4 regions of the Mesorhizobium sp. M2E.F.Ca.ET.209.01.1.1 genome follow, and region 1 is predicted to be linked to each of the others. Evidence: predicted binding sites of a transcription regulator. Region 1 holds the regulator's gene; each other region holds the start of a gene.

The links. The regulator LexA, encoded in region 1, represses DNA repair genes until DNA is damaged. The targets are predictions, from matches to a motif close to TGTTCNNNNTGTGTTCNG.
Region 2: a site for LexA is predicted at 3,429-3,446, ahead of ruvC (crossover junction endodeoxyribonuclease RuvC). Genes of this name have one in related genera too.
Region 3: a site for LexA is predicted at 3,112-3,129, ahead of EN852_RS05245 (PA0069 family radical SAM protein). Genes of this name have one in related genera too.
Region 4: a site for LexA is predicted at 5,427-5,444, ahead of EN852_RS29185 (UvrD-helicase domain-containing protein). Genes of this name have one in related genera too.

What each region holds. Positions count from the first base shown of each region.
Region 1 is NZ_SADP02000034.1:10,980-18,815, reverse strand. It holds gene gltA (citrate synthase) at 1-170, opposite strand, end outside; gene gltX (glutamate--tRNA ligase) at 352-1,776, opposite strand; gene EN852_RS33260 (ComEC/Rec2 family competence protein) at 1,881-4,319, shown strand; gene lexA (transcriptional repressor LexA) at 4,344-5,078, opposite strand; gene kynU (kynureninase) at 5,532-6,779, shown strand; gene EN852_RS33245 (alpha/beta hydrolase) at 6,839-7,669, shown strand; gene glp (gephyrin-like molybdotransferase Glp) at 7,690-7,836, opposite strand, start outside.
Region 2 is NZ_SADP02000008.1:32,984-40,819, reverse strand. It holds gene EN852_RS16415 (sulfite exporter TauE/SafE family protein) at 1-313, shown strand, start outside; gene EN852_RS16410 (DUF2269 family protein) at 359-910, opposite strand; gene EN852_RS16405 (DUF1465 family protein) at 1,468-1,998, shown strand; gene EN852_RS16400 (glycosyltransferase family 2 protein) at 2,298-3,362, shown strand; gene ruvC (crossover junction endodeoxyribonuclease RuvC) at 3,488-3,997, shown strand; gene ruvA (Holliday junction branch migration protein RuvA) at 4,008-4,628, shown strand; gene ruvB (Holliday junction branch migration DNA helicase RuvB) at 4,672-5,709, shown strand; gene EN852_RS16380 (metallophosphoesterase) at 5,845-6,747, shown strand; gene EN852_RS16375 (glutathione S-transferase family protein) at 6,756-7,445, opposite strand; gene EN852_RS16370 (cellulase family glycosylhydrolase) at 7,492-7,836, opposite strand, start outside.
Region 3 is NZ_SADP02000002.1:375,018-382,853, forward strand. It holds gene EN852_RS05235 (alpha-hydroxy acid oxidase) at 1-948, shown strand, start outside; gene EN852_RS05240 (ribonuclease HII) at 989-1,687, opposite strand; gene EN852_RS05245 (PA0069 family radical SAM protein) at 1,883-3,037, opposite strand; gene EN852_RS05250 (glycosyltransferase) at 3,187-3,690, shown strand; gene EN852_RS05255 (aldehyde-activating protein) at 3,733-4,158, opposite strand; gene moaB (molybdenum cofactor biosynthesis protein B) at 4,283-4,840, opposite strand; gene EN852_RS05265 (4-(cytidine 5'-diphospho)-2-C-methyl-D-erythritol kinase) at 4,827-5,738, opposite strand; gene EN852_RS05270 (hypothetical protein) at 5,764-5,949, opposite strand; gene EN852_RS05275 (S49 family peptidase) at 6,034-6,891, opposite strand; gene EN852_RS05280 (methyltransferase) at 7,030-7,821, opposite strand; gene EN852_RS05285 (DUF2007 domain-containing protein) at 7,821-7,836, opposite strand, start outside.
Region 4 is NZ_SADP02000022.1:74,170-82,005, forward strand. It holds gene EN852_RS29160 (Lrp/AsnC family transcriptional regulator) at 1-300, opposite strand, end outside; gene EN852_RS29165 (DMT family transporter) at 389-1,309, shown strand; gene EN852_RS29170 (dienelactone hydrolase family protein) at 1,374-2,261, opposite strand; gene EN852_RS29175 (hypothetical protein) at 2,476-2,913, shown strand; gene EN852_RS29180 (glucose/quinate/shikimate family membrane-bound PQQ-dependent dehydrogenase) at 2,929-5,244, opposite strand; gene EN852_RS29185 (UvrD-helicase domain-containing protein) at 5,485-7,836, shown strand, end outside.

The DNA.
Region 1 (7,836 bases):
TCGTAGGTGAAGGCGCCGGTCGTGCTGTAAAGCGCGCCGATATCGATCACGTCAGGTCCGGTCGAGCCGCTTCGCACCTTGAATTCGTGCGTCTTGCCGGCGAGTTCGAGCCTGGCGGTCGACCCTTGCGCCTTGCTGCCCGGTTCCAGTTTTGTCGCAGCTTCGCTCATTCTCAAACTCCTTTTGTATCCTCATGCCGGCAAGGCAATTCCTGCAAACGGCACGTCGAAGTCACCGGAATGCGCGAACTCGCCACCGCATTTTAGGAGGTGCGTGCCAGATTGGGCCAAGGCCTAATGTTGCACTGCGAAACACACCTTTCAATGCCAATCTTTTTGGGCCAGCTCGCTCCTAATCGATTTGATCTCCAATGCGCGCCAGGCTTTCCTGGCGGCCCAGCACGGCAAGCACGTCGAACACGCCGGGCGAGGTGCTGCGGCCGGTCAGCGCGGCCCGCAGCGGTTGGGCCACGGCGCCGAGCTTGTGCCCGCCGGCCTGCGCGAACTCGCGGATCGAAGCCTCCGCCGAGGCCGCGCTCCACTCGCCTTGAACGGAAGACAACGCGCCATGCGCGCCGCGCAGAATCGCGCGCGCATCAGCGTTGAGCAAGCCCGCCGCCTTCTCGTCCAGGGGCAGTGGCCGCTCGGCGAACAGGAAAGCCGCGCCGTCGACCAGCTCGACCAGGGTCTTGGCGCGCTCTTTGAGGCCGGGCATGGCGGCAAGCAACTGCGCCTTGCGCTTGTCATCGAGCTTTGCGGCGAGCGCCGGACCGCCTTCGAGGTAGGGCAAGGTGGCGACGAAGATGTCGAACAGCGCCTGGTCGTCCATCTTGCGCATATGGACGCCGTTCAGCGCCTCGAGCTTGGCGAAGTCGAAGCGGGCAGCGCCCTTGTTGACGTCGCCGATGTCGAACCAGGCGACCATGTCCTTGATCGACATCACCTCATCGTCGCCATGGCTCCAGCCGAGCCTGGCCAGATAGTTGAGCAGCGCCTCCGGCAAATAGCCCATGGCGCGGTAGGCCTCGACGCCGAGCGCGCCGTGCCGCTTCGACAGCTTGGCGCCGTCGGCGCCGTGGATCAGCGGGATGTGCGACATCGACGGCACGTCCCAGCCCATGGCGTTGTAGATCACCGTCTGGCGCGCGGCATTCGTCAGGTGATCGTCACCGCGGATGATGTGCGTGACGCCCATGTCGTGATCGTCGACGACGACGGCATGCATGTAGGTCGGGACGCCGTCGGAACGCAGGATGATGAAGTCGTCGAGATCCTTGTTCGGGAAGCGAACCTCGCCCTGAACGCGGTCGTTGACGATCGTCACGCCCTCGGTCGGCGCCTTGATGCGGATCGCGCCCTTGACGCCTGCCGGCGCCTCGGACGGATCGCGGTCGCGCCACTGGCCGTTGTAACGCGGCGGCAGGCCCTTGGCGCGGGCCGCCTCGCGCATTGCCTCGAGCTCGGCCGGCGTCTCATAGGCGTAGTAGGCCTTGCCCAAGCGCACGAGCTCCTCGGCCACCTCGCGATGGCGCGGGGCGCGCTCGAACTGCGATACGGCCTCGCCATCCCAGGAAAGGCCAAGCCAGGTCAGTCCGTCGAGAATGGCGGCAGTCGCAGCCTGCGTGGAACGCTCGCGATCGGTGTCCTCGATGCGCAGCAGCATCGTGCCGCCGGTGTGCCTGGCATAGAGCCAGTTGAACAGCGCCGTGCGCGCCCCGCCAATATGCAGGTAGCCTGTAGGCGAGGGGGCAAAACGGGTGACGACCTTGTCGGACATGGAACTCTCGAAGAAGCACCTGAAAAAATGCATGTTTCGCGCAGACTTCCACGCGATCGGCGTTCATGTACCATAGGCGGTCTGGGGCGCAAGGGGCAGACCCGATGGCTGGACGTGGCCGGGGCGTGAGGGAGGGCGGGGAAACGACAGCTGGCGTCAGCGAGCGCCTGATGTTTGCTCATGCCGCGCCTGCCGAAGAACCGCCGGTTTCGCTTCCGGAACTCCATCCGCCCGCCGAGCTACCGCCGCCCGGTGGCGGTGCGCTGCAGCCAGCCTCGCCAACAGCCATCGTCGGCAGGATCCGAAAACAGCTTGGCACCGTTTCGCTTCCTGCGCTGCGCCGAAGCGTTGCCGTCGCTGCCGCCACGGAACTCGACCGCGGCGTCGGCTTCCTGCTGGTGCCGGTGTTTCTGGCCGCCGGCGTCATCTATTACTTCTCGCTGAGCACCGAGCCCGATCTCTATAGGCCGCTTGCGGCGGTGGCCCTGATGGCTCTTTGCGCGGCGGTGTCGCGCTCCTGGCAGAAAACGCATCTTGTCTTCATGGCATCGCTTTTCTGCGCGCTCGGGTTTCTCGCGGCCAAGGTGGAGACCTGGCGGATGGCGACCCCGATGCTGGGTTCCGAAATCCAGACACGGCTGACCGGCCGCCTGGTCACCGCCGAAGCGATGGCCAATGGCCGTGTGCGGCTGACCATCGACGTCATGTCCGCCGAGCATCCGACGCTGCGCTACGCGCCGGACCGCGTTCGGCTGTCGGCGCGCAGGATCCCGCCCGGCATGACGGCCGGGTCGATGCTCACCGGCTATGTCAAGCTGCTGCCGCCGACCGGCCCAGTTCGGCCGGACAGCTACGACTATTCCTTCGATAGCTATTTTGCCGGAATAGGTGGCAGCGGTTTTTTCCTGGGCGACCCGAAGCTGATTGCACCGACTCCGTCTGCGCCAACGGGGGTGCTGTTGGGCGCAAGCATTGCATCGGCCATAGAAAACGCGCGCGAAGGGATCGCCGACCACATCCGGAGCAGCATCGGCGGGTCCGAAGGCGAGATCGCGGCGGCGCTGATCGTCGGCGTGCGCGCCGGCATTCCGGAAGCGATCAACGAGTCGATGCGACGCACCGGCATCTACCACATTATCTCGATCTCCGGTCTGCACATGGCGCTGGTGGCCGGCACGATCATGTTCCTGCTGCGCGGCGCTTTCGCGCTGTTTCCGGATTTCTCGTCGCGCCGCCCGGTGAAGAAATACGCCGCTGCGATCGCGCTTGCCTCGATTGCCGCTTACCTCGTCATCTCCGGCATCGTGGTGGCGGCCGAACGGAGCTTCATCATGCTCGCCGTGATGCTGATCGCGGTGCTCTTTGACCGCGCGGCGCTGACGATGCGCAACCTGGCGATCTCGGCGATTGCCGTCATCCTTGTGTCGCCACATGAAGTGGTCGGCCCGAGCTTCCAGATGTCCTTCGCCGCCACCGCTGCCTTGGTCGGGGCCTATGCCGGCTTTGCCGACTATCGCGCCGGCAAAGCGACCGCGCCGCTGGCAAAGCATTCGTTCCTCGGATACCTGTCGCGAAAACTGGCGGTTGGCGTGGGTGGCGCCGCTGTAACCTCGCTCATTGCGGGCAGCGCGACATTGCTGTTTGCGATCTGGCATTTCCAACGCGTGTCGCCGCTCAGCCTGCTGGCCAACCTCGCGGTGATGCCGATCGTTTCGCTGATCGTCATGCCGTTCGCCGTGTTGAGCGCGCTCGCCATGCCGTTCGGCTTCGACGGTCCCTTCCTCTATGTGATGGGCAAGGGACTGACAGCGATGATTGCCATTTCGGCATGGATTTCCGAGCGCTCGCCGGTCGATGCCGTGGGATTGATCTCGATCCAGTCGGTGCTGCTGGCGACAATCGCGCTGGTCATCGCGACCATGGCCACCACCTGGCTAAGGCTCGCCGCTGTTCCCTTCGCCCTCGCCGCGCTGCTGGCGATCCCGCATGTGCGCACGCCGGATGTGCTGATCTCGGAGGATGCGCATCTGGTGGCGATGCCGATCGGCGGCGGCGAACTTGCCGTCAACCGCGAACGCTCCAACGAGTTCACCACCGACAATTGGAAGCGGGCGCTGAAAGCCGAGGAAATCGTGCCGCCGGAGACGTTTGCCAAAGACGCTCTCGACATCGCCGATCCTGTCGACCTGCCACCAGGATCGCCCTTCTATTGCACCGGTGACCTCTGCATCGGCCGGCACCCTTCCGGCGCGATCGTCGCGCTTGCCGAAAACCGCGACAGCGCCCGGCCTGCCTGCGGCTTTGCCGACCTCATCGTCATCAACGATGCGACGGCCTACAATCCCTGCTGGGATCCGCGTGTGCTTGTCGTCACCAAGCGCCAGCTGGCGCGTGACGGCAGCGCCGCCGTCTTCTTCGATCCACAATCGGCAACGGCCCGCCCAGCCATCCAATATGCCGTCGAAAAGCCATATCGGCCCTGGCACGAGCAGCGCAAATACTCGCGCGAGGCGAGGGGGCTGCCGCCTTATGAAAAGCCCTGAGAGGGCCAAGCCCTCGCAGCCGGATCAGTAGCGCCTGATCAGCCCGACGAGCTTGCCCTGCACCTTGACCCGATCCGGTCCGAAGATCCGGGTCTCGTAGGCCGGGTTGGCAGCCTCCAGCGCGATCGAGGCGCCCTTGCGGCGGAAGCGCTTGAGCGTCGCTTCCTCATCGTCGACCAGCGCCACAACGATCTCACCCGGGCTCGCCGTGCTGGCGTTACGGATGATGACGGTGTCGCCGTCGAAGATCCCGGCCTCGATCATCGAGTCGCCCTTGACCTCCAGCGCATAATGCTCGCCGCCCATGATCATGTCCGGCGGCACCGAGATCGAATGCGTCTGGTGCTGGATGGCGTCGATCGGAACACCGGCGGCGATTCGGCCCATCACCGGAATGGACACGGCCGAAACGGCGTCGTCGTCATTGCTCGGCGTCGGCGTACGCGAAGGCGCTGCCGGCTTGACCTGGCGGCTTAGATTGCCCTGGCCGCCCTGGATGACGCTTGGCGAAAATTTCCTTGCGGCATTCAGGCCGGGCGCGATCGAGTCGGGCAGCCGCAAGACCTCCAACGCGCGCGCCCGGTTTGGCAGCCGGCGAATGAAGCCGCGTTCTTCCAGCGCCGTGATCAGCCGGTGGATGCCGGACTTCGAGGCCAGGTCCAGCGCTTCCTTCATCTCGTCGAAGGATGGAGGAATCCCGCTCTCCTTCAGGCGTTCATGGATGAACATCAGGAGTTCATGTTGTTTGCGCGTCAGCATTGGCGGCCCCCATGGGTTCCGAAACCAGAATCAGAAAAACAAACCCAGAACAAACACTATCTGTTCCAGTTGTGTTCCGCAACCGTTTAAAGTTTAATGAATTTCTTAAGGCTGCCGAAAGAATGTTGCATCCGACGGTGCCCGGCCGCCGGCGGCTGGGCTGTGTCATTGATTCCGCTCGATTTTGCAATTCTCCTTAAGCTGAAATTGAGAGGCGACACCGTCGCTGAGGCACCGAGGGTTTCGCGTCGGCTCATTCATGCATGCACCGTACCGTGAACGAAACGAACCCAAAATGCCAACCTTGGCGACGATTCCGGCCCTCAGCCTTTGCCGTCTATGGACCAGCTAACACAGGACAGAAGGTTCTTGCCGTGCCGCTGACGGTGATGAGACAACTCCTCGGTCGCCTGAGGATGTAGCGGCACGGTTCGAAGCGGAGGCGGTAGCACAATGAGGGGAATTCCCGATCTTGCCGAGGTCGAGGCAATGGATGCCGCGGACCCGCTGCGCGCCCTGCGCGATCGCTTCGTTCTGCCGGAAGGGGTGATTTACCTCGACGGCAATTCGCTCGGCGCTGCTTCAATCAACGTCTTCAGCGAGATCGAGAAGTCAGCGAAGCAGGAATGGGCGCGGGATCTCATCCGCGCATGGAACACCGCCGGCTGGTTCGACATGCCTGTCCAGCTGGGCGACCGGCTCGGGCGTCTGATCGGCGCCGCGCCTGGCCAGACGGTGGTGTGCGACACAACCTCGATCAACATCTACAAGGTCCTGCATGCGGCGCTCGCGATGCGGCCCGAGCGCCCGGTGATCGTTGCCGAGGGCGACAGCTTCCCGACCGACCTCTATATGGCGGAAGGGGTGGCCTCGACGCGGCCCGGCACGGTGCTGCGGCTCGAAGGCGTCGATGCCCCGACGATCGAGGACCTGATCGACGACGATGTTGCCGTCATCCTGGTCAACCACGTCAACTACAAGTCCGGCCGGCTGCGCGACATGGCCGCCCTGACCCGCAAGGCCCATGACGCCGGTGCGCTGATCGTCTGGGACCTCTGCCACACGGCCGGCGCCCTGCCGGTCGATCTCGACGGCTCGAATGCCGATTTCGCGATCGGCTGCACCTACAAATATCTCAATGGCGGGCCGGGCGCGCCGGCCTTCATCTATGCCGCGACCCGCCACCATGGCGACATTAGCCAGCCGCTGAGCGGCTGGTGGGGGCATGCCAGGCCGTTCGCGTTCGAACAGGGTTATGCCGCCGGCTCAGGCATCCGGCGGTTCCTGTGCGGAACGCAGCCGGTGCTGTCGATGCGGGCGCTGAAAGGCGCGCTGGATCTTTGGGACGAAGTCGACCTGACGGCCGTGCGCGAGAAGAGCGTCGCGCTGACGGATCTGTTCATCCGCCTTGTCGAAGCTAGATGCGGCGCGTTGGGTCTCGAGCTGGAAGGCCCGCGCGACGGCGCCGAACGCGGCAGCCAGGTGTCGTTCGCCCATCCGCATGGCTACCAGGTGATGCGCGCCTTGATCGAGCGCGGCGTGATCGGCGATTTCCGAGCGCCGTCGACAGTCCGTTTCGGCTTCACGCCGCTCTATGTCGGCTACCGGGACGTCTGGGACGCCGTCGAGGTGCTGGAAGACATCCTGCGCACCGGCGCCTGGCAAGAGGCCCGCTATGCGGTCAAGGAGGCCGTCACGTGACTTCGAATGGCATGCCGAACAAAGACAACTCGAAATCGATCTGATCGCGGGAGGGGACGGTGCTGGGACACCGCATTGTCGACTGGGATGACGCCTACGCCAACGGCGCGAACATCGCCGGCGGCGACCGCTGGCCGGCTGCCTGGGACGGCCCGGCTCACGCATTTCGCGAAAAGTTGTTGGCGCAGAGCAGGGCGCGGCTCGACATCGTCTATGGCGAGGCGCCGCGCAACCGGTTCGATCTCTTCCTCCCGTCCGCCGTGCCGAGGGGGCTCGTGGTGTTCATCCACGGCGGCTACTGGATGGAGTCGCACAAGAACTCCTGGTCGCATCTGGCCGCCGGCGCTGTCGGTCGCGGCTTTGCCGTCGCCATGCCTTCCTATACGCTGTGCCCGCAGACCAGGATCAGCGGCATCGTCAATGAAATCGCGGCCGCGATCGGCAAGGCGGCGGCCATGGTCGACGGTCCGCTGATACTGAGCGGGCACTCGGCCGGCGGACATCTCGCCAGCCGCATGGTGACCGAGGGCTCGCCGCTGGGGCCCGGCGTGGCGCGGCGCATCCGTCAGGTCGTTTCGATTTCAGGCCTGCACGACCTCCGGCCGCTGATGTTCACCGCCCTGAACGAGACCCTGAATATCGACGAGCGGGAAGCGTTGAGCGAAAGCCCGGCTTTGCTGCGGCCCCGGCAGGGAGCCCGCATCACCTGTTGGGTCGGCGGCGGCGAGCGCTCGGAATTTCTTCGCCAGAGCGCATTGCTCGCCAACATCTGGACTGGGCTCGGTGCCGCCACCGGTTCAGTGGTCGAGCCGGATCGGCATCATTTCAACGTTGTCGATGGTCTCGCCGATCCGGACCATCCCCTGACGCGGATGCTGGTGGACGAATAATGATCGGCGTTGTCGATGTATCAGCGCAGCATAAGCACGCTGCATTCGGCGCCAATCTCCGCGGCCGGCGCGAAGGGCTCGCGCACGATCAGGCCGTTGGCGTCGGCGAGCATCCTGAGCATCGACGAGTCCTGGATGCCGAAGGGGGTCGCGACCAGCGTGCCGGA
Region 2 (7,836 bases), on a different contig from region 1:
CGTCGCCCATGTCGGCGGTCCGCCCTTCCAGGTCTATGCGCTGCCGATCCGGCTCGATCCGAAAGTGCTGTCGGGGACGGCGGCGATCTTCTTTGCCGCCACCAATGCGCTGAAGCTCATCCCCTATTTCGCGCTCGGCCAGTTCGACACCACCAACCTCACGGCCTCGGCGGTGCTGATGCCCTTGGCGCCGCTCTCCACCATCGCCGGCGCCTGGCTGGTGCGCCGCATGCGGCCGGAAATCTTCTATCCGTTCACCTACGCCACCGTCGCAGTGGTCGCCGTCAAGCTGCTGTGGGACGGCTTGATGTAGAAGCGAAGCGGCCATTCGGCCGCCTCGCTCCAAAAATCGCGACGCTCAGGCGGCGCTCGGCGCCATCTGGCGACCGCCGCCGAAGCCGAGCGCGGCGCCTAGTGCAACCACCATCGCCATGCCGGCCAGAATGCCGATGTCGTGCAGAGTCGGCTTCAGCACCATGTCGGCGATGATCACCAGCATCACCGCATAATCGAGACGCGCCCATTTCATCATGCGCTGGCCGATGGCAAGGACGGCGGGAGTGATGCCCTGCTCGGCGACCATGGCGCCCATGCGCTCGCCGGTCGGCTTGAAGACCAGCATGCCGATCGAGAAGGTCGTGGCATAGCCGACGAGGCCGATGACAATCCACAGTTCGGTGAAGCCGACCCAGAAGCCGCACATTACGAGACCGAAGACCAGCGTGAGCATCGACATCGGCGCGAAGAACTTGCTGCCGAGCTGGCCGGTGGCGCGCATCGCCTGCAGCTTGTCCTCGATGTTGCCGGCGCGCTCGGCCAGCACGCCGAGCAGGAACAGCACGAAGCCGCCGCCGACCCACAAAATAGCCGAAACGACGTGAAGGAATTTGACGATCGAATACCAATCCATGGTTTGCTCCCGGATGTGCTTGTTGATTTGCGCCGACGCGGGTTTGCGTAGCGCTTGAGAGGAGCGGCCTTTTGCGTGGCGCGTGTTTCGGAACGATGCCGCGGCAGCGGCCGCCATGTTTCGAAGCCGCGAGAGGTGTTCGGAAAATCCGGCTTTTGGTCGATCTCGACAGGGAGGCCGCTGTCCTGTTCCGGCACAGGAAAGCGCTTTCGCTTAAAAAATCGCCGGCGCGTTAAGGCTTCGTTAAGCTTTACAGGCGTTTACTATGCGCATCCAGTTTTGCTGGATTCTTACCGAGTGGTTGGAGCCACTTTGTTTGACGCCTCCCTGTTAAACTCCTGAGAGCCGCCTTATCCGCGGCTCTTTTTTTGTCCGCGCATGACGGGCCGTTGCCTTCCGCCGGCGGATGGCTGGAACTCGGCCCGCGTTAACCGTTTGTTAAACATGCGCTTGCCTTCATGGGCGTCGAAGCGCATTTTCAAGCCTCAGTCATTTAGGGTGCTGGCCACGTCGGCAAGGATAGTCGAATCGGCTGGCGGCAGTGCAGGGGCGTATCGATGAACGAGCCTTCGAAGGGCAGCGCGAAAACCATCAAACTGGCGGAGCGCCGGGTTTTCTCCCAATCCTTCAAGCCGCTCTACCAGGAAGGCATGGGGCTGGTCGAACAGGCCGCCGAATATCTCGATGGCAAGGGCAGGCTCGAGGCCAAGAAATTGTCGCGCACGGCCGCGACCCTCTATGCGGCCGAGTCGATGCGGCTGACCACAAGGCTGATGCAGGTCGCTTCCTGGCTTCTGCTGCAGCGCGCGGCGAATTCCGGCGAGATGACGCGCGACCAGGTCGCCTCGGAGAAATCCAAGGTGCGGCTCGATACCGCGTCGGCGCATGACGAGGCGCTCGGCTGGAACGAGCTGCCGAAGGAATTCCTCGATCTGGTGACGCGCTCGCTGCGCCTGCAGGCGCTGGTGCGGCGCATGGACGAGGAAATCTATGGCGGCGTGGTCGCCGAGACGCACGCCCCCAGCCGGCGGGCCAATCCGGTTTCCGACCAGATCAGCCTTTTGAACACGGCGTTCGCGCGCGGCTGACACCGCAACAAACGCGGCGGTAGCGACGCGCGAACGGGCACCGGCATATTCTTGATCGGATCGCGATTTGGTGAGCCGTTTTGGCCGCAAGTCGAACGTCTGCGATTCCGAGCGCTCTTCAATATTGCGGCGGCCGTTATCGTATTTGAAGGCCATGCCGGCCTTCCCGAAAACGATCACCCTTGCCTGGAAGCGACGGGACCCTAGTTGCAGCCGTTCGCCGCAGCCGGGTCGACCCGAGCCGGATTTGCAAAAAATCACCGTCACTGTGACCAAAGCAGATTGCGAGGCTTGATCCCGTGCATTCGCCATTGGACCGCATTCCGGTATCGATCATCATCCCCAACTACAACTACGAACAGTTTCTCGGACGCGCCATCGACAGCGCCCTCGAACAGGACCACCGCAATGTCGAGGTCGTGGTCGTCGACGACGCTTCGACCGACGCGTCGGTGGCCGTCATCGAATCCTACGGCGACAAGATCCGTCCGTGCCTCAGGCGCAGGAATGGCGGGCATGCGGCTGCGTTCAACACCGGGTTCGAGGAGAGCACCGGAGAGATCATTCTTTTCCTCGACGCCGACGATTATCTCTATCCGAACGCCGTCTCCGAGGTCCTGGACGAGTGGGACGCGGATGTCGTCCAGGCGCAATTCCGACTGCATCTCGTTGATGAGGACCAGCAGATCAAGGATGTCTTTCCCCCTCCGGAACAGCCGTTCGATTCGGGCGACGTCGTGCCGGAATTGTTGCGCAAGGGGCGCTACCATACGACGGTGACAAGCGGGTTGGCGTTCGACCGCGAGGCGCTGGAACCGATAATGCCCATGCCTGAAAGCGATTTCCGGCAAGGCGCCGATGGCTATCTCGCGACGCTCGCGCCGCTTCACGGAGAGGTAAAATCCATCGACACCTGCCTTGGCGCCTACCGCATCCACGGTTCCAACCATTCGGTCTTCGACGAGAAGCTTGCCGAGCGGGCGCGCTGGCGCATGCAGCATGACTTCCGGCGCCTCGAAGCCTTGTCCGACCGGGCGGCCGAGATCGGCTTGACCGTACCGCCGGATGCAGGCCTTCGCGATCCGGTTCATCTGGAAGAGCGGCTGGCTTCGCTCTGCGTCGACGAGCCCCAGCATCCGGTTGCGACCGACTCCCGGCTGGGGCTGGCAAGAGCGGGCGCCGCCGCCAGCCTGGAAATGAACGCATCCTGGCGGCGGCGGGCTGCCCTTGCGGCCTGGTTCCTTTGCATCGGAATCCTGCCGCGGCGCATGGGCAATGCTGTCTTGGCATGGAAGCTGGTCGCGTCGTCCAGGCCGGCAGTTCTCACGCGGCTGTCGAAAACCATCCGTCGCGTGACGAATTAGGTTCTGGGCATGCCGGCCGCGAGCGCCGGCTCAATGGGATTCTGGATGCGATCCCAGGATCGCGATCGTTTCTGGTTTGTTCACATTTCGCTGGCATCGCTTGCCGCCGAGGTTAAACTTGGCGCATGGGGGAAGCGATTCGCATCATCGGCATCGATCCGGGCCTGAGGCGCACCGGATGGGGCATCATCGATAGCCTCGGCAATTCGCTGCGCTTCGTCGCGTCCGGCACCGTGCGCTCGGATGACAAGGCGCCGCTAGCGACGCGGCTCTGCCAACTGCATGACGGGCTGGCCGAGGTGCTGCATCAGGCCATGCCGCATGAGGCGGCGGTCGAGCAGACCTTCGTCAACAAGGATGCGACGGCGACGTTGAAGCTGGGCCAGGCGCGCGGCATCGCCATGCTGGTGCCGGCGCGCGCCGGGCTGGTCGTCGCCGAATACGCACCCAATGCGGTCAAGAAGGCGGTGATCGGCGTCGGCCACGGCGAGAAGAAGCAGATCCATATGATGGTCAAGGTGCTGATGCCGAAGGCGGTCTTCGATACCGACGACGCCGCCGACGCTTTGGCCATCGCCATCTGCCATGCGCATCACCGCCCGAGCGTCGCCTATCGGATGGCGATTGCGGGGTGAGGGGAAAATCATGATCGGCAAGCTGAAGGGCACGGTGGACGAGATCGACGAGGATAGCTGCGTCATCGACGTGCATGGCGTCGGCTATGTCGCCCATTGCTCGGCCCGCACGCTGGCATCACTGCCATCACCCGGGGAGGCAGTGGTGCTTTTCATCGAGACCTATGTGCGCGAGGACATGATCCGGCTCTACGGCTTCCAGACAGGGCTGGAGCGCGAGTGGTTCCGTCTCTTGATGAACAATGTGCAGGGCGTCGGCGCCAAGGTGGCGTTGGCGGTGCTGTCGACGCTGGCGCCGGCCGACCTCGCCAACGCGATCGCGCTGCGCGACATCGCCATGGTTTCCCGTGCCCCTGGCGTCGGCAAGAAGGTGGCTGAGCGCATCGTCACCGAATTGCGCACCAAGGCGCCGGCCTATGCGGGCGCGGCCACCGGCACGGTCGGCCTCAAGCAGGAGCTCGGCGAAGGGGTGGCCGCAGCACCGATCACGGATGCGGTCTCGGCGCTGGTCAATCTCGGCTATTCGCGCGACATCGCGGCGAACGCGGTTGCGGCTGCGCTGAAATCGGCCGGCGAGGGAGCGGATGCCTCGAAGTTGATTCGCTTCGGCCTGAAGGAACTGGCGCGGTGAGGCAGCGCTTGTTCCGCCATCGGTCCTATGCAAGGAAGGCGGCATGAGTCTTTCGCCCCGCCTCATTGCCCCCGACAAGCGCGGCGAGGATGCCGACCAGACGCTGCGGCCGCAGTCGCTCGACGAGTTTGTCGGCCAGGCGGCGGTGCGCGCCAATCTCAAGGTCTTCGTCGATGCCGCCAAGAGCCGCGGCGAGGCGCTCGACCATGTGCTGTTCGTCGGCCCTCCGGGGCTGGGCAAGACGACGCTGGCGCAGATCATGGCGCGCGAGCTCGGCGTCAATTTCCGTTCGACCTCCGGTCCGGTCATCGCCAAGGCCGGCGATCTAGCGGCGCTGCTCACCAATCTCGAGGAGCGCGACGTCCTCTTCATCGACGAGATCCACCGCCTCAATCCGGCGGTCGAGGAAATCCTCTATCCGGCGATGGAGGATTTCCAGCTCGACCTGATCATCGGCGAGGGACCGGCGGCGCGCTCGGTCAAGATCGACCTCGCCCGCTTCACCCTGGTCGCGGCGACGACAAGGCTCGGGCTTCTCACCAATCCGCTGCGCGACCGCTTCGGCATTCCGGTGCGGCTCAATTTCTACACGGTCGAGGAGCTGGAACAGATCGTGCGCCGCGGCGCCCGCATTCTCTCGATGCCGCTCGGCGACGACGGCGCGGTCGAGATCGCGCGCCGCGCGCGCGGCACGCCGCGCATCGCCGGCCGACTGTTGCGCCGCGTGCGCGACTTCGCCAGCGTCGCGGGCGCCGCGCATGTCGACAGGAAGATCGCCGACGAGGCGCTCACCAGGCTGGAAGTCGACGCGCTCGGCCTCGACGCGCTCGACCGCCGCTATTTGTCGATGATCGCGCGTAATTTCGGCGGCGGGCCGGTCGGCATCGAGACGATCGCGGCCGGGCTCTCCGAGCCGCGCGACGCGATCGAGGACATCATCGAGCCCTATCTCATCCAGCAGGGTTTTATCCAGCGCACGCCGCGCGGACGGGTGTTGACCGCCAATGCCTGGCGCCATCTCGGTCTCGACCCGCCAAAGGATATTGCGCAGCAGCAGATCAGCCTGTTCCAGGAAGAGTAACGCAGATTTGTTCGCCGCTCGGCCAGGCAAGGGGCCGATCTGCGCAGAATCTGCGCGGCTTGGCCCAGCTCAGGGCGCAATTGCCGCCTTTAAGGCAGCTTCCTGGTAAAAAACCGAGGGGCTTTGGGTCATTCCATGATCACCAGACGCGGTTTCCTGCGCCTTGTCGGCGGCTCGGCCTTCGCCATGGTGTCGCTCGGCGCCTATGCGGTCGGCATCGAGCCGATGCTGCTGACGCATGTGAAGCGCTATGCGCTGACACCGCCGCATTGGCCGACCGGCCTCAAGCTGCGGGTCGTGGCGCTGGCCGACATCCATGCCTGCCGGCCATGGATGACGCCGGAGCGGATCGCAGCGCTCGCCGAGCAGACCAAAGCACTGCAGCCGGACGTCATCGTCATGCTTGGCGACTACCCCGCAGGAACCCGGATGGTTACCGGCTGGGTGAAGGCATCGGAGTGGGCGCCGGCGCTCTCCGGGCTCAAGGCGCCGCTCGGCGTGTTCTCGATCCTCGGCAATCACGACTGGTGGGAGGATCGCTCCGCTCAAGCCGCCGGGGCAGGCCCGACCATTTCACGCAAGGCGCTGGAGGCCGTTGGCATTCCGGTGCTGGAAAACGACGTCGTGCGCCTGGAAAAGGACGGGCAGGGTTTTTGGATCGCCGGGCTGGCCGACCAGATTGCGCTTTTGCCGAACAAGGCCAAGGGCCGCAGGGGGCTCACCGGTCTCGACGATCTTCCCGGCACGCTGACCAAGGTCGGCGACACTGCGCCCATCATCCTGCTTGCGCATGAGCCGGACATTTTTCCAAAGGTGCCGCGGCGAGTCTCGCTGACGCTGTCCGGGCACACTCATGGCGGCCAGGTGCGGCTGTTCGGCTATTCACCGGTCGTGCCTTCCGCCTATGGCAACCGCTACGCCTATGGCCATGTCGTCGAGAACGACCGCAACCTGATCGTGTCGGGCGGTCTCGGCTTCAGCATCGCCCCGATCCGTTTCGGGGTGCGGCCGGAGATATTGCAGATCGATTTAGGCTGAACCTTCCATCAGCTGGCGCGGATGGGGGTGCCGTCGGCTTCGTACCCGGTGATGCCGGGCTCCCACCACAGCACCGGATTGTTTCGGAAGCTGGCGCGATCTTCCATCCTGTTCACAAGCGCGCCGATTTTCGGATGCGCGGCGAGCCGGGTATCCAGGTCCAGGGGCCGGTTGGCGATGAAGCGAAGGTGAAAGGTGAGAAAAATGTCCTGGACCGACACGACCTTGCCGAAAAATCCCTCGCCGTCGCGGTCGATCCGTCCTTCCAGCCACCCGATCAGATGGGCAATGCGTTCGGCGCAGCGCGTCAGATGCGAATTGCCGTGATGCCTCACTCCGGACCATCGCATCTGGCTGATCGTCGTCGCGGCGGTGCCGAGCGTCTGGATCGAGGCAAAGAGCAGCCGGTCCTGCCATTCCGATCCCGCCCGCCACATCGATGGCGCCAGAGCCGGATCATCCCCGGCTCGCTGCGGATAGGTGGCAAGCAGATACTCGGCGATCACGCCGCTTTCCCACAGCGTCAGGTCGCCATCACGCAACGTCGGAACTTGAAGCGCCGGCGTCCATTCGGCGCGGGACGCGGCGGATGGCGTTGTGGTTTCCTCCCGCCGCTCGTAGTCGAGGCCGATTTCGTCGAGCACGACGCGAACGCCGCGCGCGAAAGGTGATCCGGTCGTGTAAAGCAGCGAGCGCATAGCCCAATCCCCCGATGCCAGCGCGGAACTGGTAGCATCGCTGGTACTAACGCGGAAGTTGGCGGATTACATCCATCACGTCGGGCTCCGCCTTCTCGCCGTCGAAGGCATCGACGATGCCGAAGGCGCCGCCATAGCTCCACACCGACCAGGAAAAGCCATGCGCCTCGGCGCGGGCGATCATGTCGCGCACATAGGCGGCACGGTATGCGGCCGGCATGACGAAGCCGTTGCCGTATTCCTTGCGGATCATGCCGAACTCACCAAGCGTGATATCCTGCGGCTTGATGCCGTTGGCCTTCGCCCAGGCGTCGACCGTCCTGAACGGCGCATCCATGACGACGGCCAGCTTTTCGGGACTGTCCATCGCTGCCAGCTGTTCGTCGAGATA
Region 3 (7,836 bases), on a different contig from region 1:
TCTACCGTACTGCTGGGCGAGGCAATTTCAGTGCCGCTCGTTCTGGCACCAGTCGGCTTGGGAGGGCTTCAATATGCCGACGGGGAAATTCACGCTTGTCGCGCTGCGCAGACGGCGGGCATTCCATACACGTTATCGATTATGTCGATCTGCTCGATGGAGGATGTCGCAGCCGCTGTCAAAAAACCCTTCTGGTTTCAACTGAGTTTGCTAAAGGACCGCGGCTTCGTCAGATCGCTCGTGGAACGCGCGATCGCCGTGAAATGCGACGCGATTGTCCTGACGGTGGACCTGCCGGTGTTGGCGCAACGACATGCCGACATCAAGAACGGCATGACGGTGCCGCCGAAGTGGACTTTCGGCAAGTTTGTCGACTTTGCGAGCAGGCCGGCATGGGTCGCCAGCGTGATGCGCGGCAAGAGGAAGACGTTCGGGAATCTCGTCGGACAATCCGGCAACCAAAAGATAGAATCGCTTGCCGCATGGATGAATGAGCAATTCGGCACGAGCCCGACGTTGAAAGACGTGGAGTGGGTTCGAAGCATATGGCCTGGAAAGTTGATCGTTAAGGGCATCGGCGACGCCAATGATGCGCGTGACCTCGCGAAAATTGGGGTGCAAGGCCTGGTGGTTTCAAACCATGGCGGACGTCAACTTGACGGTGGCAGATCCACGATCTCGGTGCTGCCCGAAATTGCGGATGCGGTGGGCGCCGATCTGGAAGTTCTGGTAGATGGAGGGGTTCGCTCCGGCCAGGATGTGATGCGCGCGTTGGCTCTCGGGGCAAAGGCGTGCATGATCGGCAGGGCTTATGTTCACGGCCTGGGTGCCGCGGGCGAACAAGGAGTTGCCAAGGCCATCGATCTCATTCGCAAGGAATTCGACGTCACAATGGGCCTGACCGGAACCGTCCGGGTTGATGAAATAGATCGCCGAATACTCGCCTAGCTGTCTGCGTCGGACAACGAGGGGAGATCAGCAGTCGCCGTCACTCCAACCCGGCCAAGCTCTCTTCTTCCTCAACCGCTTCCGCCCCGCCCAGCCTGAACGGCGCGAACGAGGTCCGGTGCAGCCTTGCCACCGGGCCATGCGCCTCGATGGCGGTGCGGTGCCGGACCGTGGCATAGCCCATATGCACCTCGAAGCCGTAATGCGCATGGTGTCCGCCGCAGCCGCACATCATGCGGTCGCGCATCACCTTGGCGACGATCGAGGCCGCGGCGATCGACTGCGAGCGCTGGTCGCCCTTGATCAGCGCCCGGCCTTCGCAGGCGAGGCCGGGTGGAACGTCGCGGCCGTCGGCCAGGGCGAGTTTCGGCTGCAGCGAGAGACCCGCGGCGGCGCGGCGCATCGCTTCGAGACTCGCTTTCAGGATGTTGCTGTTGTCGATGCCCTCGGCGCTGATCGAGGCCATCGAGACGCTGAGCGCCGAGCCGAGAATCTTGAGAAACAGCGCCTCTCGCTGCAAATGGGTCAGGCGCTTGGAATCGTCGAGGCCCTCAGGAATATTGGCGGGGTTGAGCACCACCGCCGCCGCCACCACCGGCCCGGCGAGCGGACCGCGGCCTGCCTCGTCCATGCCGGCGACCGGCCACAGCCCATCGGCCATCGCCTTCGTCTCGATCGAGAAGTCGGGCTTCTCGACCATTTCAAAGAGAAGCGGAGAATCGGAACGCGCGCGAGCCATGGTGCGGCGAGGTTCGCATCGGCTCCGATTCTCCGCAAGTCCCTCCGGGTCGGGTGGGGCGCCGGACCGGGAGGGCACCGTCTCACAGCCGGGGGACAGGGGCCGGACGGGATTCTTGAAACAGGTAGCAATCCCAGACGGAAAACCGCTTTGCCTGGAACTGCTTAGGGCCGGCCGTCACGGCCGGCGCCATCTTCAAAGCAGCATCAACTGCTCGCTGGCGCCGGAGCCTGCGACGAATTGATCGATGCGAAGCTGCCGTCGTTCGGCATTGAGGCCGAGGCGCTTGGCGGCGATCTCGAAGCGGCGGCCAATCTGCCAGGCATAGGGGCCGGCGCCCTTCATGCGCTTGCCCCATTCGGAATCGTAGTCCTTGCCGTCGCGCATCGAACGGATCAGCGACATCACATGCCGGTAGCGGTCCGGATAGTGCCGCAACAGCCAGTCCTTGAAGATCGGCGCCACTTCGAGCGGCAGGCGCAGGATGACGTAGCCTGCCTCCCGGGCGCCGGCGGCACGGGCCGAATCGAGGATGCGCTCCATCTCCGGATCGTTGAGGCCGGGAATGATCGGCGCCACCATCACCGAGGCCGGGATGCCGGCGTCCGACAACTGCCTGATCGCCTCCAGCCGTTTCGTCGGCGTCGACGCGCGCGGCTCCATGGTTCTGGCCAGCATGCGGTCCATCGTCGTCACCGACAGCGCCACCTTGGCAAGACCGCGCTCGGCCATGCGCGACAGGATGTCGATGTCGCGCGTCACCAGCGCCGACTTCGTCACGATGCCGACCGGGTGGCCACGCGCCTCCAGCACCTCGAGGATCTCGCGCATGATCCGGTACTGCTTCTCGATCGGCTGATAGGGATCGGTGTTGGTGCCGATGGCGATCGTGCGCGGCTGGTAACCCGGCTTCGACAATTCCCGGTCCAGCATGCGCGCCGCATCCGGCTTGGCGAACAGCTTCGATTCGAAATCCAGCCCCGGCGACAGACCCATGAAGGCATGCGTCGGCCGGGCGAAGCAGTAGACACAGCCATGCTCGCAGCCGCGATAGGGATTGATCGAACGGTCGAAGGAAATGTCCGGCGATTCGTTGCGGGTGATGATGGTGCGCGGCTTCTCGACCTGCACCTCGGTCTTGAAGGGCGGCAACTCTTCCAGCGAGTTCCACCCGTCGTCGAAGACATGCCGGCTGACCGGCTCGAACCGGCCGGACGGGTTGATGCCGGCCGAGCGGCCGCGATTGCGGTCGGGCCGCACGCGCATGCCGCTCTGCTCGATCATCGCGTTTGCCATCTCGGCTCTGCCTGCTCCGAAAGCGGCAATGTCGGCGCGCACGATCTGTTCCATTTTCGCCCTCTCCCAGGGACTGTCGGCAGGCTGTCGAATCGCTCTGTTCATGAAACTATTCCTATTTTCTTGACGAGAACAAAGCAAGAACTTTTTCGGCTGGAAGCGTGAACTGGCGCAAGCCTCCGCTTTCCGCTATTCGGCTAGGCATGCTCAGCGTTCTCATTGAGACCCGGAACGACGAAGAGGGACTTGCCCGCACGCTCGCCTCGCTGGTCGGCGGCGCGGTCGAGGGCGTCGTGCGCGACGTCATCGTCTGCGATCAGGGCTCCACCGACCAGACGCACCGCGTTGCCGAGCATGCCGGCTGTCACTATGTGACCAGCGGCATCGGCGCCGGCATCGGCCAGGCCAAGGGCGACTGGCTGCTGCTTCTGGAACCCGGCGCCCGGCTCGCCGAAGGCTGGATTGACGAAGTCGTCGCCCACACGGCGAAGCAAACCATGCCGGCACGCTTTTCGCGTGCCCGCGCCGATCGCGCGCCTTTCCTGGCCCGCGTCTTTTCGGGCAACCGTGCGCTGGCCGAGGGTCTTGTCATCAGCAAGCGCCAAGCCTCCGCTCTGGCAAAGAGCGCGCGCAGCGCCGAAGCCTTGGCCAGGGGGCTCGCGACCAGGCGGCTGAACGCCGAAATCTGGGTGGCGCCGCCGAAGTGACGCCGGCATATCGGCTTGGATCGGTGGAGCGGTGAGGCGGGTTCACAGCCCCCGAATTTCCACCGGCATCCAGGCGCTGCGGCGCCTGGCCAGGCGTTGCTCCCGGTTCTCGGCATCGTAGCGGACCGGGATAGGCTTGCGGGAGAACTGCTCGCGATCGTCGAGCGCGTTGACGATAACGATCGCCCTGGCGTCTTCGCCTTCTCCGGCGACTGCCGCGACATAGACGCCGCACTCGCGGCAGACGAGATAGTCGGCTGTGCGCAGGCCGAAGCGATAGGTCTGCAGGCGTTCCCTGTCGGTGACCGAGATAGCCAGCCTGCCGTTCGGATCGGCGGCCGCGCGCGAGCCGTGCCGGGTGCAGAACGAGCACTGGCAGGCGCGGACTTCCAGTTCGGCCGGGTCGAGAGTGGTGGAGAAATTCAGGCGGATATTACCGCAATGGCAGCCGCCGCTGTGAACGCCCATGATGGATTGTCCCTTGTTCGCGCACACAAGGTACTTTGCCGGCGCCGGCTTCGAAATGGCGCCACAAAGCCGTCAGTGCCTTTCGGCCTGTAAAGTAGAGGCCGACCGGGTGCTTTGCCTATGCTTATGAGGCAGGCTTGCCGCCGCGCCTGAGATGCTCGTCCAGCCGCGGCATGATCTCGACGAAGTTGCAGGGCATGTGGCGGTAGTCGAGCTGAGCCTTGATGATGCCGTCCCAGGCGTCCTTGCAGGCGCCGGGTGAGCCCGGCAGCACGAAGACGAAGGTGGCGTTGACGACCCCGCCGGTCGCCCGGCTCTGGATCGTCGAGGTGCCGATCTTGTCGTAGGAGATGCGGTGGAAGACTTCCGAAAAGCCGTCCATGCGCTTTTCGAAGATCGGCTCCAGCGCTTCCGGTGTCACGTCGCGGCCGGTGAAGCCGGTGCCGCCGGTGGTGATGACGACATCAATGGTTTCGTCCTTCGACCAGCCGAGCACCTTGTCGCGGATCTTCTCGCGGTCGTCGGTCACGATGTCGCGCGCGGCAAGCACATGGCCGGCTTGCGTGATGCGGTCGGCCAGCGTCTGGCCGGATTTGTCGTCGGCAAGGCTGCGGGTGTCGGAGACGGTCAGCACCGCGATGCGCACCGGGATGAAAGGCCGGCTCTCGTCAAGCTTCGCCATCGCTCCCCTCCATGCTGCGGGTGGCGGCCACGAACCAGTCGGGGTGGCGCGCGCGGATCGCGATCGCCCCGCGCTTGGCGACATTGCCGGTCTCGAACAGGCCGAAGCACGTGGCGCCGGAGCCCGACATGCGCGCGAAGGCGGCGTCAGCACGTTTGAGTGCGTTGAGCGCTTCGCCGATCGCTGGTTGGATCGATCGGGCAGGGGGCTCGAGATCGTTGCGGGTCGTCTCCAGCCAGTTGCGGATGGCGTGGAATTCGAGGCGCTTCGGCAGCAGCGGCAGCGGCGGCAGCGGCGGCAGCGCCGCGTTGTCGCGGCTGGAGAGCGCCTTGAACACGTCCGGCGTCGAGACGGCAACGCCCGGATTGACCAGGACGAGGCCGAGCGCCGGGAACGCGGAGAGCGGCGACACCTCGTCGCCGATGCCGCGCGCGACAAGCGGCTTCGACTTCAGGCACATCGGCAGGTCGGCGCCGAGCGAAAGCCCGATCCGGGCCAGCGAAGTGTCGTCGATATCGAGCTTCCAGATCCGCGCGAGGCCGTTGAGCGCGGCCGCGGCGTCGCTCGACCCGCCGCCGACGCCCGAGGCGACCGGCAGGTTCTTTTCCAGCCTGATGGCGACGGGCGGCGTGCGCTGCGCGCCGGCTTCCCGGCGCAGGGCATCGCGCGCCTTCACCACCAGATTGCCGTCGCCGAGCGGCAGGCCGGCGGCATATCGGCCGGATACGGAGAACTCGTCGTGCTCCGCCGGCTCGATCTCGAGCCGGTCGCCAAAGCGTGTGAAGACGGCAAGGCTGTCGATGAGATGATAGCCGTCGTCGCGCCGGCCGGTGACATGCAGCGCCAGGTTGATCTTGGCCGGCGCGAGCCACGTCCGGACCTCTGTGCCGGGCTCCAGGATGTCGGCTGCTGACGAGATGGGATCAGTCCTTGGCGAGACGATATTCGCCGGTCTTGGGATCCTTGACCAGCGTGCCCATCGTGCCGTTCGCCGCCTGTTTCTCGGTGCGCCGGATCTTGGCCGTCACGCGCTCGGCCTCGCGCACGAAAGCGCGGTAGCCGAAATAGGCGGCGGCACCGACAACAGCGAAGAAAACGATCTGCGGCATGTCCAAACTCCTCCCGCGTCCTCGCGGCAAGGCCGGCCGGATGGGCTCGGTCAAGCGATCATGCTATCCGCAATCATGGCTTTTTCAAAGCCCGAAGCGCGCCCACAGCGCGCGCTCTTCCGCCGCATCGAGGATGCCGCCGGCCGCGGCCTGCGCGATATCGGGCGCCGAGAAGCGCGAGCCGAACAGGCCGAAACGGCCAAACAGGCCGCGCGGCGCGGTGATCAGCTTGAGCTGCGTCTTGTCGCCGAAACGGGTCTTGAGCACGCTGCGCATGTCGCCCAGCGCATCGACAAGGCCGAGCTCGAGGCCTCGCTTGGCGGTCCAGAACAGGCCGGTGAACAGGTCCGGGTCGTCTTTTAGCTTGCTGCCGCGCCGCTCCTTGACGAGATCGATGAAAGTCTCGTGCACTTCAAGCTGCAGCGCCTTCAGCCGCTCGACGTCCTCCTTCTTCTCGGGCTTGAACGGATCGAGCACCGCCTTGTTCTGCCCGGCGGTGTGGACGCGCCGCTCGACGCCGATCTTCTTCATCAATTCGGGGAAGCCGAAGGAGGCCGAGACCACGCCGATCGAGCCGACGATCGAGGACGGGTCGGCGAAGATCTCGTCGCCGGCGACCGCGATCATGTAGCCGCCGGAAGCCGCCACATCCTCGACGAAGACCAGCACCTTCTTGTTCTTCTCCGCCGCCAGGTCGCGAATGCGCTTGAAGATCAGCCGCGACTGCACCGGCGAGCCGCCCGGCGAGTTGATCGAGATGGCGACCGCCGGCGCGTCGAAGCCGAACGCCTTTTCGATGAGGCCGGCCGTCGAGGCGAGCGACAGGCTCGGCCGGAACTGGCCGCCGCCGGCCATGATGGCGCCCTGCAGCCGGATGACCGGAATGGTGACGACTGTCGAGCGCCAGGATTTCGGCAGCAGGCGGTTGAAAAGGCGTTTCACGAACGGGTATCTCCGGACAAGATGCAAAGGAGCAGGGTAAGATCAGGCAAGTCGGTAATGTCTTTCGGGCGCGATGTCACCTTGCCTGCCATGTAGGCATTCGCCGGCCAACGGCAATGCTGCATCGCCGGCTACGGTTCAATCGCCGAACAGCGATGCCAGGCCGTTGTTGATCATTTCCGTCCGCTCGCTCGGCGCGTTGCCGGATGGCCCGTGCAGGGCGAGCGGCGGGCGGATCGACAGTTTCCCGCGCGCGCCGAGCACCGCCCTGACGACGATGCGGATCGCCGCCGCGTCCGGGCGCGGATGCACGCACAGCAATTCGGCATCGCCGAAGCGCCCCTCGATCGCATCGAGGATGGCGACGAGCTGTTCGGGCCGGGCGATGACGGCCAGCCCGCCGCGCGGCCTGGCGACGGCGGCGGCGCTCCTGATCCAGCGCTCGAACAGCCCGTCCTCGCCAACATGCGCCTGCCGGCGCAGCGCGTCGGGCGTCGAGCGGTCCTGCGCCGCGTTGAAAGGCGGGTTCATGATGACGAAGTCGAAGGAATTGTCGGCCAGTCCGGCTTCGACTCGTGCCCGGCCGGTCAGCGTCACGTCGGCCGTCAGCAGCGAGGCGCGGTCGCCGAGATGCGCATTGCCGGGATGCGAGAGCGTGGCGGCGGCGAACCCTGCCATTTCGGCGGAGCGCTCGACGAGCACGGCCTGGGCCGACGGGCAGCGCGAGAGCACGGCAAGGGCGGCAGCACCAGCCCCGGCGCCGAAATCGGCGAGCCGCCCGGAAAAATCGGCCGGCACGGCGGCCGCCAGCATCATGGCGTCCATGCCGGCGCGATGACCGCCCCGGCTCGGCTGCACCAGCCAGAAACGTCCGCGATGGAAGGCATCGACCGTGTGCGCCGGCGTATCTGGGGCGGTTGTCGCAGCCATTATTTCTGGCGGATC
Region 4 (7,836 bases), on a different contig from region 1:
GGCGATTTCCGGCAGGTCGCGAATAATGTCCGCCACCACCGAAAGCTGCCCCGGCACCGGCCTGATCCTCAGCCAGGCCGACAGTTTCAGCCCGAGCGCGGCCGGATTGATCCTGACCGTATAGGCCTCGATCACGCCGTTCTCCTGCAGCTTGCGGATGCGCTCCGCCACGCTCGGCGCCGACAGCCCGACCGCGCGCGCCAATTCCGCGGTGCTGATGCGTGCATCCTTTTCCAGGAGCCGCAGGATCTTCAGGTCCACGGCGTCCAGGCCGGGATTTTCATTTCGAAGGTTTTTCAATTTCTTTATCTTCCATTGGAAGTTAGAAAATAAAAGAGGCCGCTGATCACACATATAAGCCGTGCATTTCGCCTGCGATAATGCGCGCATGGCCAGCCAAACGCAAACTCCAGCCGCAAACCACGCCACCGGCAGAACCGACGCCCCCCGCCCTATCCCTGCCCTCGGCGGATTGGCCAATGCGCTGCCGCCGCATGTCTGGTTCTGCGTCAGCGCCGTGTTCCACTATCTGGGACCCGCTTTCGCGGTGCTGCTTTTCGATCAGGTCGGCGTCCTCGGCATGGCCTGGCTGCGCATCGCCACCGCCGCTCTCATCTTCGCCCCCTTGACCAGGCCCTGGCGCGTCTTCGCGCGCGCCGACCGCGCTCAGCGGCTGCTGCTGCTGGCCTTCGGCGCATGCCTTGCGGTGATGAACTGCTCGTTCTATCTGGCGCTCGACCGACTGCCGATCTCTCTGGTGGCGGCGATCGAGTTCGTCGGCACGATCGGGGTCGCGCTGGTCGGCCTGCGCAGCCCGCGCAACTTTGCCGCGCTGGCCATTGCCGTCATTGGCACCTTGCTGCTCATCGACGTCAAATGGTCGAGCGATCCGCTTGGGCTGTTTTGGGCTTTTCTCAACGGCGCCTTGTTCGTTGGCTACATCGTGGTCGGCCATCGCATTGCCCAGACCGGCATCGGCATTGCCGGCCTCGGCGCCGCCATGGCGGTCGCATTCTTCATCGTGCTGCCGATCGGCTTCCGCGAGGCGCTGCCCGCCTTCTCGTCGCCGCAACTGCTTGTCGCGGCGATCGGAGTCGGCGTCTGCTCCTCGGTCATCCCCTATATCTGCGACCAGCTCGCCATGGCCAGGCTGCCGCGCGCGAGCTTCGCGCTGATGCTGTCGCTTCTTCCACTCACGGCAACATTGATCGGGATCATCGTGCTGCGCCAGGTGCCGAGCGCCACCGACTGTATCGGCATTGCGCTGGTCATCGTCGGCGTCGCTTTCCACAAACCGGCACTGGAATAATCCATCGACGTTGCCATTGAGGCGTGTCGTTTGCAGGCCTGCCTCACCTGAATATCGGCACGCCTCAGGCCAGCTTCTCCTTCAGGAAAGCAACCGTCCGGCCCCAGGCGAGATCGGCGGCTTTCTTGTCATAGCGCGCGGCCGAGGTGTCGTTGTTGAAGGCGTGGTTGGCGCCTTCATAGACATAGACCTTGTATTCGACATGCGCGGCGTCGAGCGCTTTCTTGTAGGCATCGATGCCGGCATTGGTCCGGCTGTCGAGACCGGCATAGTGAAGGAGCAGAGGCGCCTTGATCTTCGCAGCATCCTCAGCCTTTGGCTGCATGCCGTAATAGGCGACGCCGGCGCTGAGATCGGGCGCATGGACGGCGAGTTGGTTCACCGCGCCGCCGCCCCAGCAGAAACCGACCGCCCCGACCTTGCCGTTACCATCCTTGAGGCTCTTGAGATAGGCGACCGTCGCCACGCCGTCCGCCGCGACCTGGGCGGCATCGAGCTTGGTGAACATGTCGCGCGCCTTGTCCTCGTCGGACGGCGTGCCGCCAAGCGGCGACAGGAAGTCCGGCGCCAGCGCCACGAATCCCTCCAGCGCCACGCGTCGGGCGACATCGCGGATATGCGGGTTGAGACCTCTGTTTTCGTGGATCACGATGACGGCGCCGAGCTTGCCCGACTGATCGGCCGGCTTGACCAGGTAGGCTTTCATCTCGCCGCTCGAGCCGGGATAGATGATGTCCTCGCCCTTAACGCGGCTATCATTCTCGGCGACGACCGCCGCCTTTGCGGAATTGGCCGCCAGCATCGGGGCGATCGCGGCCGCCGCGGCGCCCGAGCCCGCCAGCCTCGTCAACTGCTCCATGAAGCGGCGCCGGTCGAGCGTCAGATGCGTGTATTCGTCATAGGCGTCGATCATCGCCTGCGTGATGACGGGCTTGGCAACGGGCTCGGTCATGGCTTTCCTCGACGACAACTGGGAGACGATTGGCAGGGTGATCCGCAAGATAGGGTAGGGATTCAAGCGGTCCAGTCACGTCCGGATGACGATCAAGAGAGCCGCAGCTCGCCCATCACATTTTGGTCATTTCCGAAAGCCTTGATGATGCTGTCACATTAGGAAGGAAAAGCTGCTGGCGCAGCTTCGATCCGATCGACGAAAGGGGAACGCCATGAACATCCAGGATATCATCAACACCGTTTCCTCGAAGGCCGGCCTCGACGAGCCGACCACCGAGAAGGTCGTCGGCACCATCTTTTCCGTGCTCGAGCACGAAGCGGAAGGCACCAGCGTTTCGTCCTTCTTCGCCCAGATCCCCGGCGCCGACGCGCTGGCCCAGAAATATGACGTCATGGCTGCCGGCGCGGCGGCCGGTTCGGGTGGCGGCCTGTTGTCGTCCCTGCAGGGCGCGCTTGGCGGCGTGCTCGGCGAAAAGGCCGGCGCGCTGATCAACGGCGTCGCCGCCCTCAAGGCGTCCGGTCTCGACATGGCGCAAATCCGGCAGGCCGGCGAGACCTTGATCAAGCAGGCCGAAGCCGCCGCCGGTCCCGACCTGACCAACCAGGTGCTGGACCAGGTGCCCAGCCTGCGGGGCCATCTCGGGCTTTGAGGCCCGACGCCTCCCTCACTTGGGCAGCGTGTAGGCCATCACATAGTCGCCCGGCTTGGTGCCGACCGAGCCGTGGCCGCCGGCGACGATGACGACAAACTGGCGGCCGTCGGCCACGGTGTAGGTCATCGGTGTCGACTGCCCGCCCGCCGGCAGCCGCGCCCGCCAGAGCTGCCTGCCGGTGGTGAGGTCGTAGGCGCGCAGATAGTCGTCGACCGCCGCGCCCAGGAAAGCGACGCCGCCCGCCGTGATCATCGGACCGCCTATGCCTGGAACGCCGACCTTGAGCGGCAAGGGCAGTGGCGTCATGTCGTAGACGGTGCCGTTGCGGTGCTTGTAGGCGATGTTTCCCGTCTTGAGATCGACGCCGGCGACATAGCCCCAGGGCGGCGCCTGGCAGGGAATGCCGAGCGGCGACAGGAACGGCCCCATCACCACCGCGTAAGGCGCGCCCTCGTTGCGGTTCAGACCCTGCTCGCTGCCCTTGGTGTTGTCGCCCGGCGGCGGCACGTCCGCGCGCGGAATGAGCTTGGACGTAAAGGCGAGATAGGTCGGCATGCCGAACATCACCTGCCGCACCGGGTCGACCGCGACGCCGCCCCAGTTGAAGACGCCGAAATTGCCGGGATAGATCAGCGAGCCCTGCAGCGAGGGCGGCGTGTAACGTCCCTCATAGCGCAGCTTCTTCAATTCGATCCGGCACGCCAGCTGGTCGAATAGGGTGATGCCCCACATGTCGGCGCCGGTCAGCGGCTTCGGATTGAAGGACAGGTCGGAGGCCGGCTGCGTCGGCGAGGCGTGATCGCCTTCGATTGCCCCGCCAGGCGCCGGCACTTCCTTGACCGGGATGATCGGTTCGCCCGTGCGCCGGTCGAGCACATAGAGGTCGCCCTGCTTGGTCGGCCCGACCAGCGCCGGCACCACGCCGCTCGCCGTCGTGACGTCGACCAGCGACGGCTGCGCCGGCACGTCCATGTCCCACAGATCGTGGTGCACGGTCTGCCGCACCCAGCGCAATTGTCCCGTGTTGAGGTCGAGCGCGGTGATCGAGGAGGAGAATTTCTCGACATTGGCGCTGCGGCCCATGCCGAGCTGGTCCGGCGTCTGGTTGCCGAGTGGCAGATAGAGGAGTCCCAGCTTCTCGTCGGCGCTTGCGGTCGACCACATGTTGGGCGAGTTGTGGGTGTACATTTGCCCGGCAGGCAGCGGCGTCGTCACATCCGGATTGCCGGAATCCCAGTTCCACAGCAGCGCGCCTGTGTCGACGTCGAAGGCGCGGATGACGCCCGACGGCTCCTCGGTTGAGTAATTGTCGTTGACCGCGCCGCCGACGATGATCTTGCCGTCGACGATCAGCGGCGCCGATGTCGAATAGTAATAGCCCGACTTCGGATAGGGCATGTTGGCCATCAGGTTCAGCGTGCCCCCCTCGGCGAAGGACGGACAGACCTGCCCGTTCGCGGCGTCGAGCGCGATCAGGCGAGCGTCCGACGTCGGCAGATAGACGCGCTGCGCGCATGGTTGGCCGACCGCGATCTTGGCATCGGCATAATAGGACACGCCGCGGCAGGTCTGGTGCTGGCGATTGGGGTCGAGCTTGATCTTCGGATCGTAGCGCCATTTTTCCTTGCCGCTTGCGGCATCGATGGCGATGGCGAAATTATGCGGCGTGCAGATGAAGAGCGCATCGCCCACTTTCAGCGGCGTGACCTGATAGGTCGTCTCGCCGACATCGTCGGGGCCTTTCACGTCGCCGGTGCGGTAGGTCCAGGCCGGCTGCAATTTGGCGACATTGTCCGGCGTGATCTGGTCGAGCGGCGAATAGCGCTGGCCGAACGGCGTGCGGCCGTAGAAGTGCCACTCACCGGCCGGCATGTCGCCACCGAGGTTGGCAGCCGTCGTAATCTTCTCAGTGCCGAGCGTCCCCGCGATATCCTTGGGATCGGCCGTCATCGAATAGCCTGCGACCGCGAGCGAGGCGAGCACGGCCAGGATCAGCGGCGCGCGGGCATCCGGCCCGCGCAGACCGCGCCTTGCCCATGGCGTCAGCAGCCAGAGCGCGACCAGCACGATGACGCCGCCGCGCGGGCCGAGCTGCCACCAGTCGAAGCCGATTTCCCACACCGCCCAGCACAGAGTGGCGAGCACGAACAGCGCGTAGAGCCAGAGCGACGTCGACCTGCGCCTGAAAAGCAGCCAGCCGGTGATCAGGAACACCAGTCCGGCGATCAGATAATACCAACTGCCGCCCAGCACCGCGAGCCAGATGCCGCCGCCGCCGAGAATGAGACCGATGAGGAAGAGGACGAGGGAGGTGATGGTGACAGCCAAGACGGTGCTCCTTCGACTGTTGCGCGCATCAAGCAATTCCAGGAAAAGTGTGAAGCGGTTTTCCGTCCGGAACTGCGTCAAACAAGATTGAGCCGCCAGGCGACGTCATGCCGTCCCTGCCCTGCCGTCACAGCTTTCCCCTGCCCGCTACGGCTGTCAAGTTGATCCGGGACACGCGAAACTAGAACAAAACGTAGACAGTTCTGGTCTTTCGCTGCCGAATCACTACATTCGGGGGCGATGTCGGGCTTTTCCGAAGACATGCCTTTTTTCGATGAACCGAATGCGCGGCCCGCGGCGGCCCCGTCCGGCATAGCCGCGCGCGCCATGGCCGCCCGCAGCGGCCAGAACAGCGCGCCCGATTACCTGAGGGGCCTGAACCCGGAGCAACGGCTCGCCGTCGAAACCACCGAAGGCCCGGTCCTGGTGCTGGCAGGCGCCGGCACCGGCAAGACGCGCGTGCTCACCACCCGCATCGCCCACATCCTCGCCACCGGCAGGGCCTTCCCGTCGCAGATCCTGGCCGTCACCTTCACCAACAAGGCCGCGCGCGAGATGAAGCAGCGCATCGGCCACCTGATCGGCGAAGGCAATGTCGAAGGCATGCCCTGGCTCGGAACCTTCCATTCGATCGGGGTGAAGCTGCTGCGCCGCCACGCCGAGCTTGCCGGGCTGAAATCCGATTTCACCATCCTCGACACCGACGACGTGGTGCGGCTGATCAAGCAGTTGATCCAGGCCGAGGGGCTGGACGACAAGCGCTGGCCGGCTAAGACCTTTGCCCAGATGCTCGACAACTGGAAGAACAAGGGCCTCGGCCCCGACGAGATTCCGGAAGGCGATGCCCGCAGCTTCGGCAACGGCAAGGGCCGCCAGCTCTACAAGGCCTATCAGGAACGGCTGCAGACGCTGAATTCCTGCGACTTCGGCGACCTGCTCTACCACCCGATCCGCATCTTCCGCGCCTACCCGGACGTGCTGAAGGAATACCACCGCAAGTTCAAATACATCCTGGTCGACGAGTACCAGGACACCAACACCGCGCAGTACATGTGGTTGCGGCTCTTGGCGCAACGCCCCCAGGTGGGACGTTCTGCCAGTTCCGACTCGGCCGAAGGCCGCAAGCCCGACCGGGCGTCCGAGCCGTTGCGAGGCCCCCGCGGAGGGCCCGCGCCGGCAGGCGCGGAACAGCCCGTGAGCGTGAATATTTGCTGCGTCGGCGACGACGACCAGTCGATCTATGGCTGGCGCGGCGCCGAGGTCGACAACATCCTGCGCTTCGACAAGGATTTTCCGGGCGCCACCATCATAAGGCTGGAGCGCAACTATCGCTCCACCGCGCATATCCTGGGCGCTGCCTCCCACCTCATCGCCCACAATGAGGGCCGCTTCGGCAAGACGCTGTTCACCGACCGCGACGACCCTGAGGACGACAAGGTGCATGTCCATGCCGCCTGGGATTCGGAGGAAGAGGCGCGTGCTGTCGGCGACGCGATCGAGGCCTACCAGCGGCAGAAGCACAATCTCAACGATATGGCGATTCTCGTCCGCGCGTCCTTCCAGATGCGCGCCTTCGAGGATCGCTTCATCACGCTGGGCCTCAACTACCGCGTCATCGGCGGCCCACGTTTCTATGAGCGCCTCGAAATCCGCGACGCGCTGGCCTTCTTCCGCGTCGTTGCCAATGGCGGTGACGACCTCGCCTTCGAGCGCATCGTCAACGTGCCGAAGCGCGGCCTGGGCGAAGCCACCATTCGTCAAATTCATGATACCGCCCGCGCGATGCGCATTCCGATGCTGGAAGCGGCCGCGACGCTCGCCGAAAGCGACGAGCTGAAGCCGAAGCCGCGCGCAGCACTCCGCGAGGTCGCGGCCAATTTCGAGCGCTGGCAGAAGGCGCTGGAGACCACGCCGCACACCGAACTCGCAGAGACCATTCTCGAAGAGAGCGGCTACACCGACATGTGGAAGAACGACCGCTCGGCGGAAGCGCCCGGGCGGCTGGAGAACCTGAAAGAGCTGATTCGCTCGATGGAGGAGTATGAATCGCTCCGCTCCTTCCTCGAACATGTGGCGCTCGTCATGGATGCCGAGCAGAATGCCGAGCAGGACGCGGTCTCGATCATGACGCTGCATTCGGCCAAGGGCCTCGAATTCGAGACCGTGTTCCTTCCCGGGTGGGAGGAAGGCCTGTTCCCGCATCAGCGCGCGCTGGACGAAGGCGGCCGCTCCGGCCTGGAGGAGGAGCGCCGGCTCGCCTATGTGGGCCTGACGCGGGCGAAGAAGAACCTGCATATCTGGTTCGTCTCCAACCGTCAGATCCATGGCCTGTGGCAATCGACCATCCCGTCGCGCTTCGTCGACGAGTTGCCGGAAACCCATATCGACATCGCCGAGGGCGGCAATTCCTATGGCGGCTACGGCAACCCTTATGGCGGCGGCGCCTTCGCCTCAGGACGTGGTGGCGGCGGCCGGCAAAATCCCTATGGCGCCTCGCGTTTCGACAATGTCGGCGCCAAGGACCAAGGCAGCTTTTCCAACACCTATGCCACGCCCGGCTGGCAGCGCGCCCAGGCCAACCGCACCGAGGCG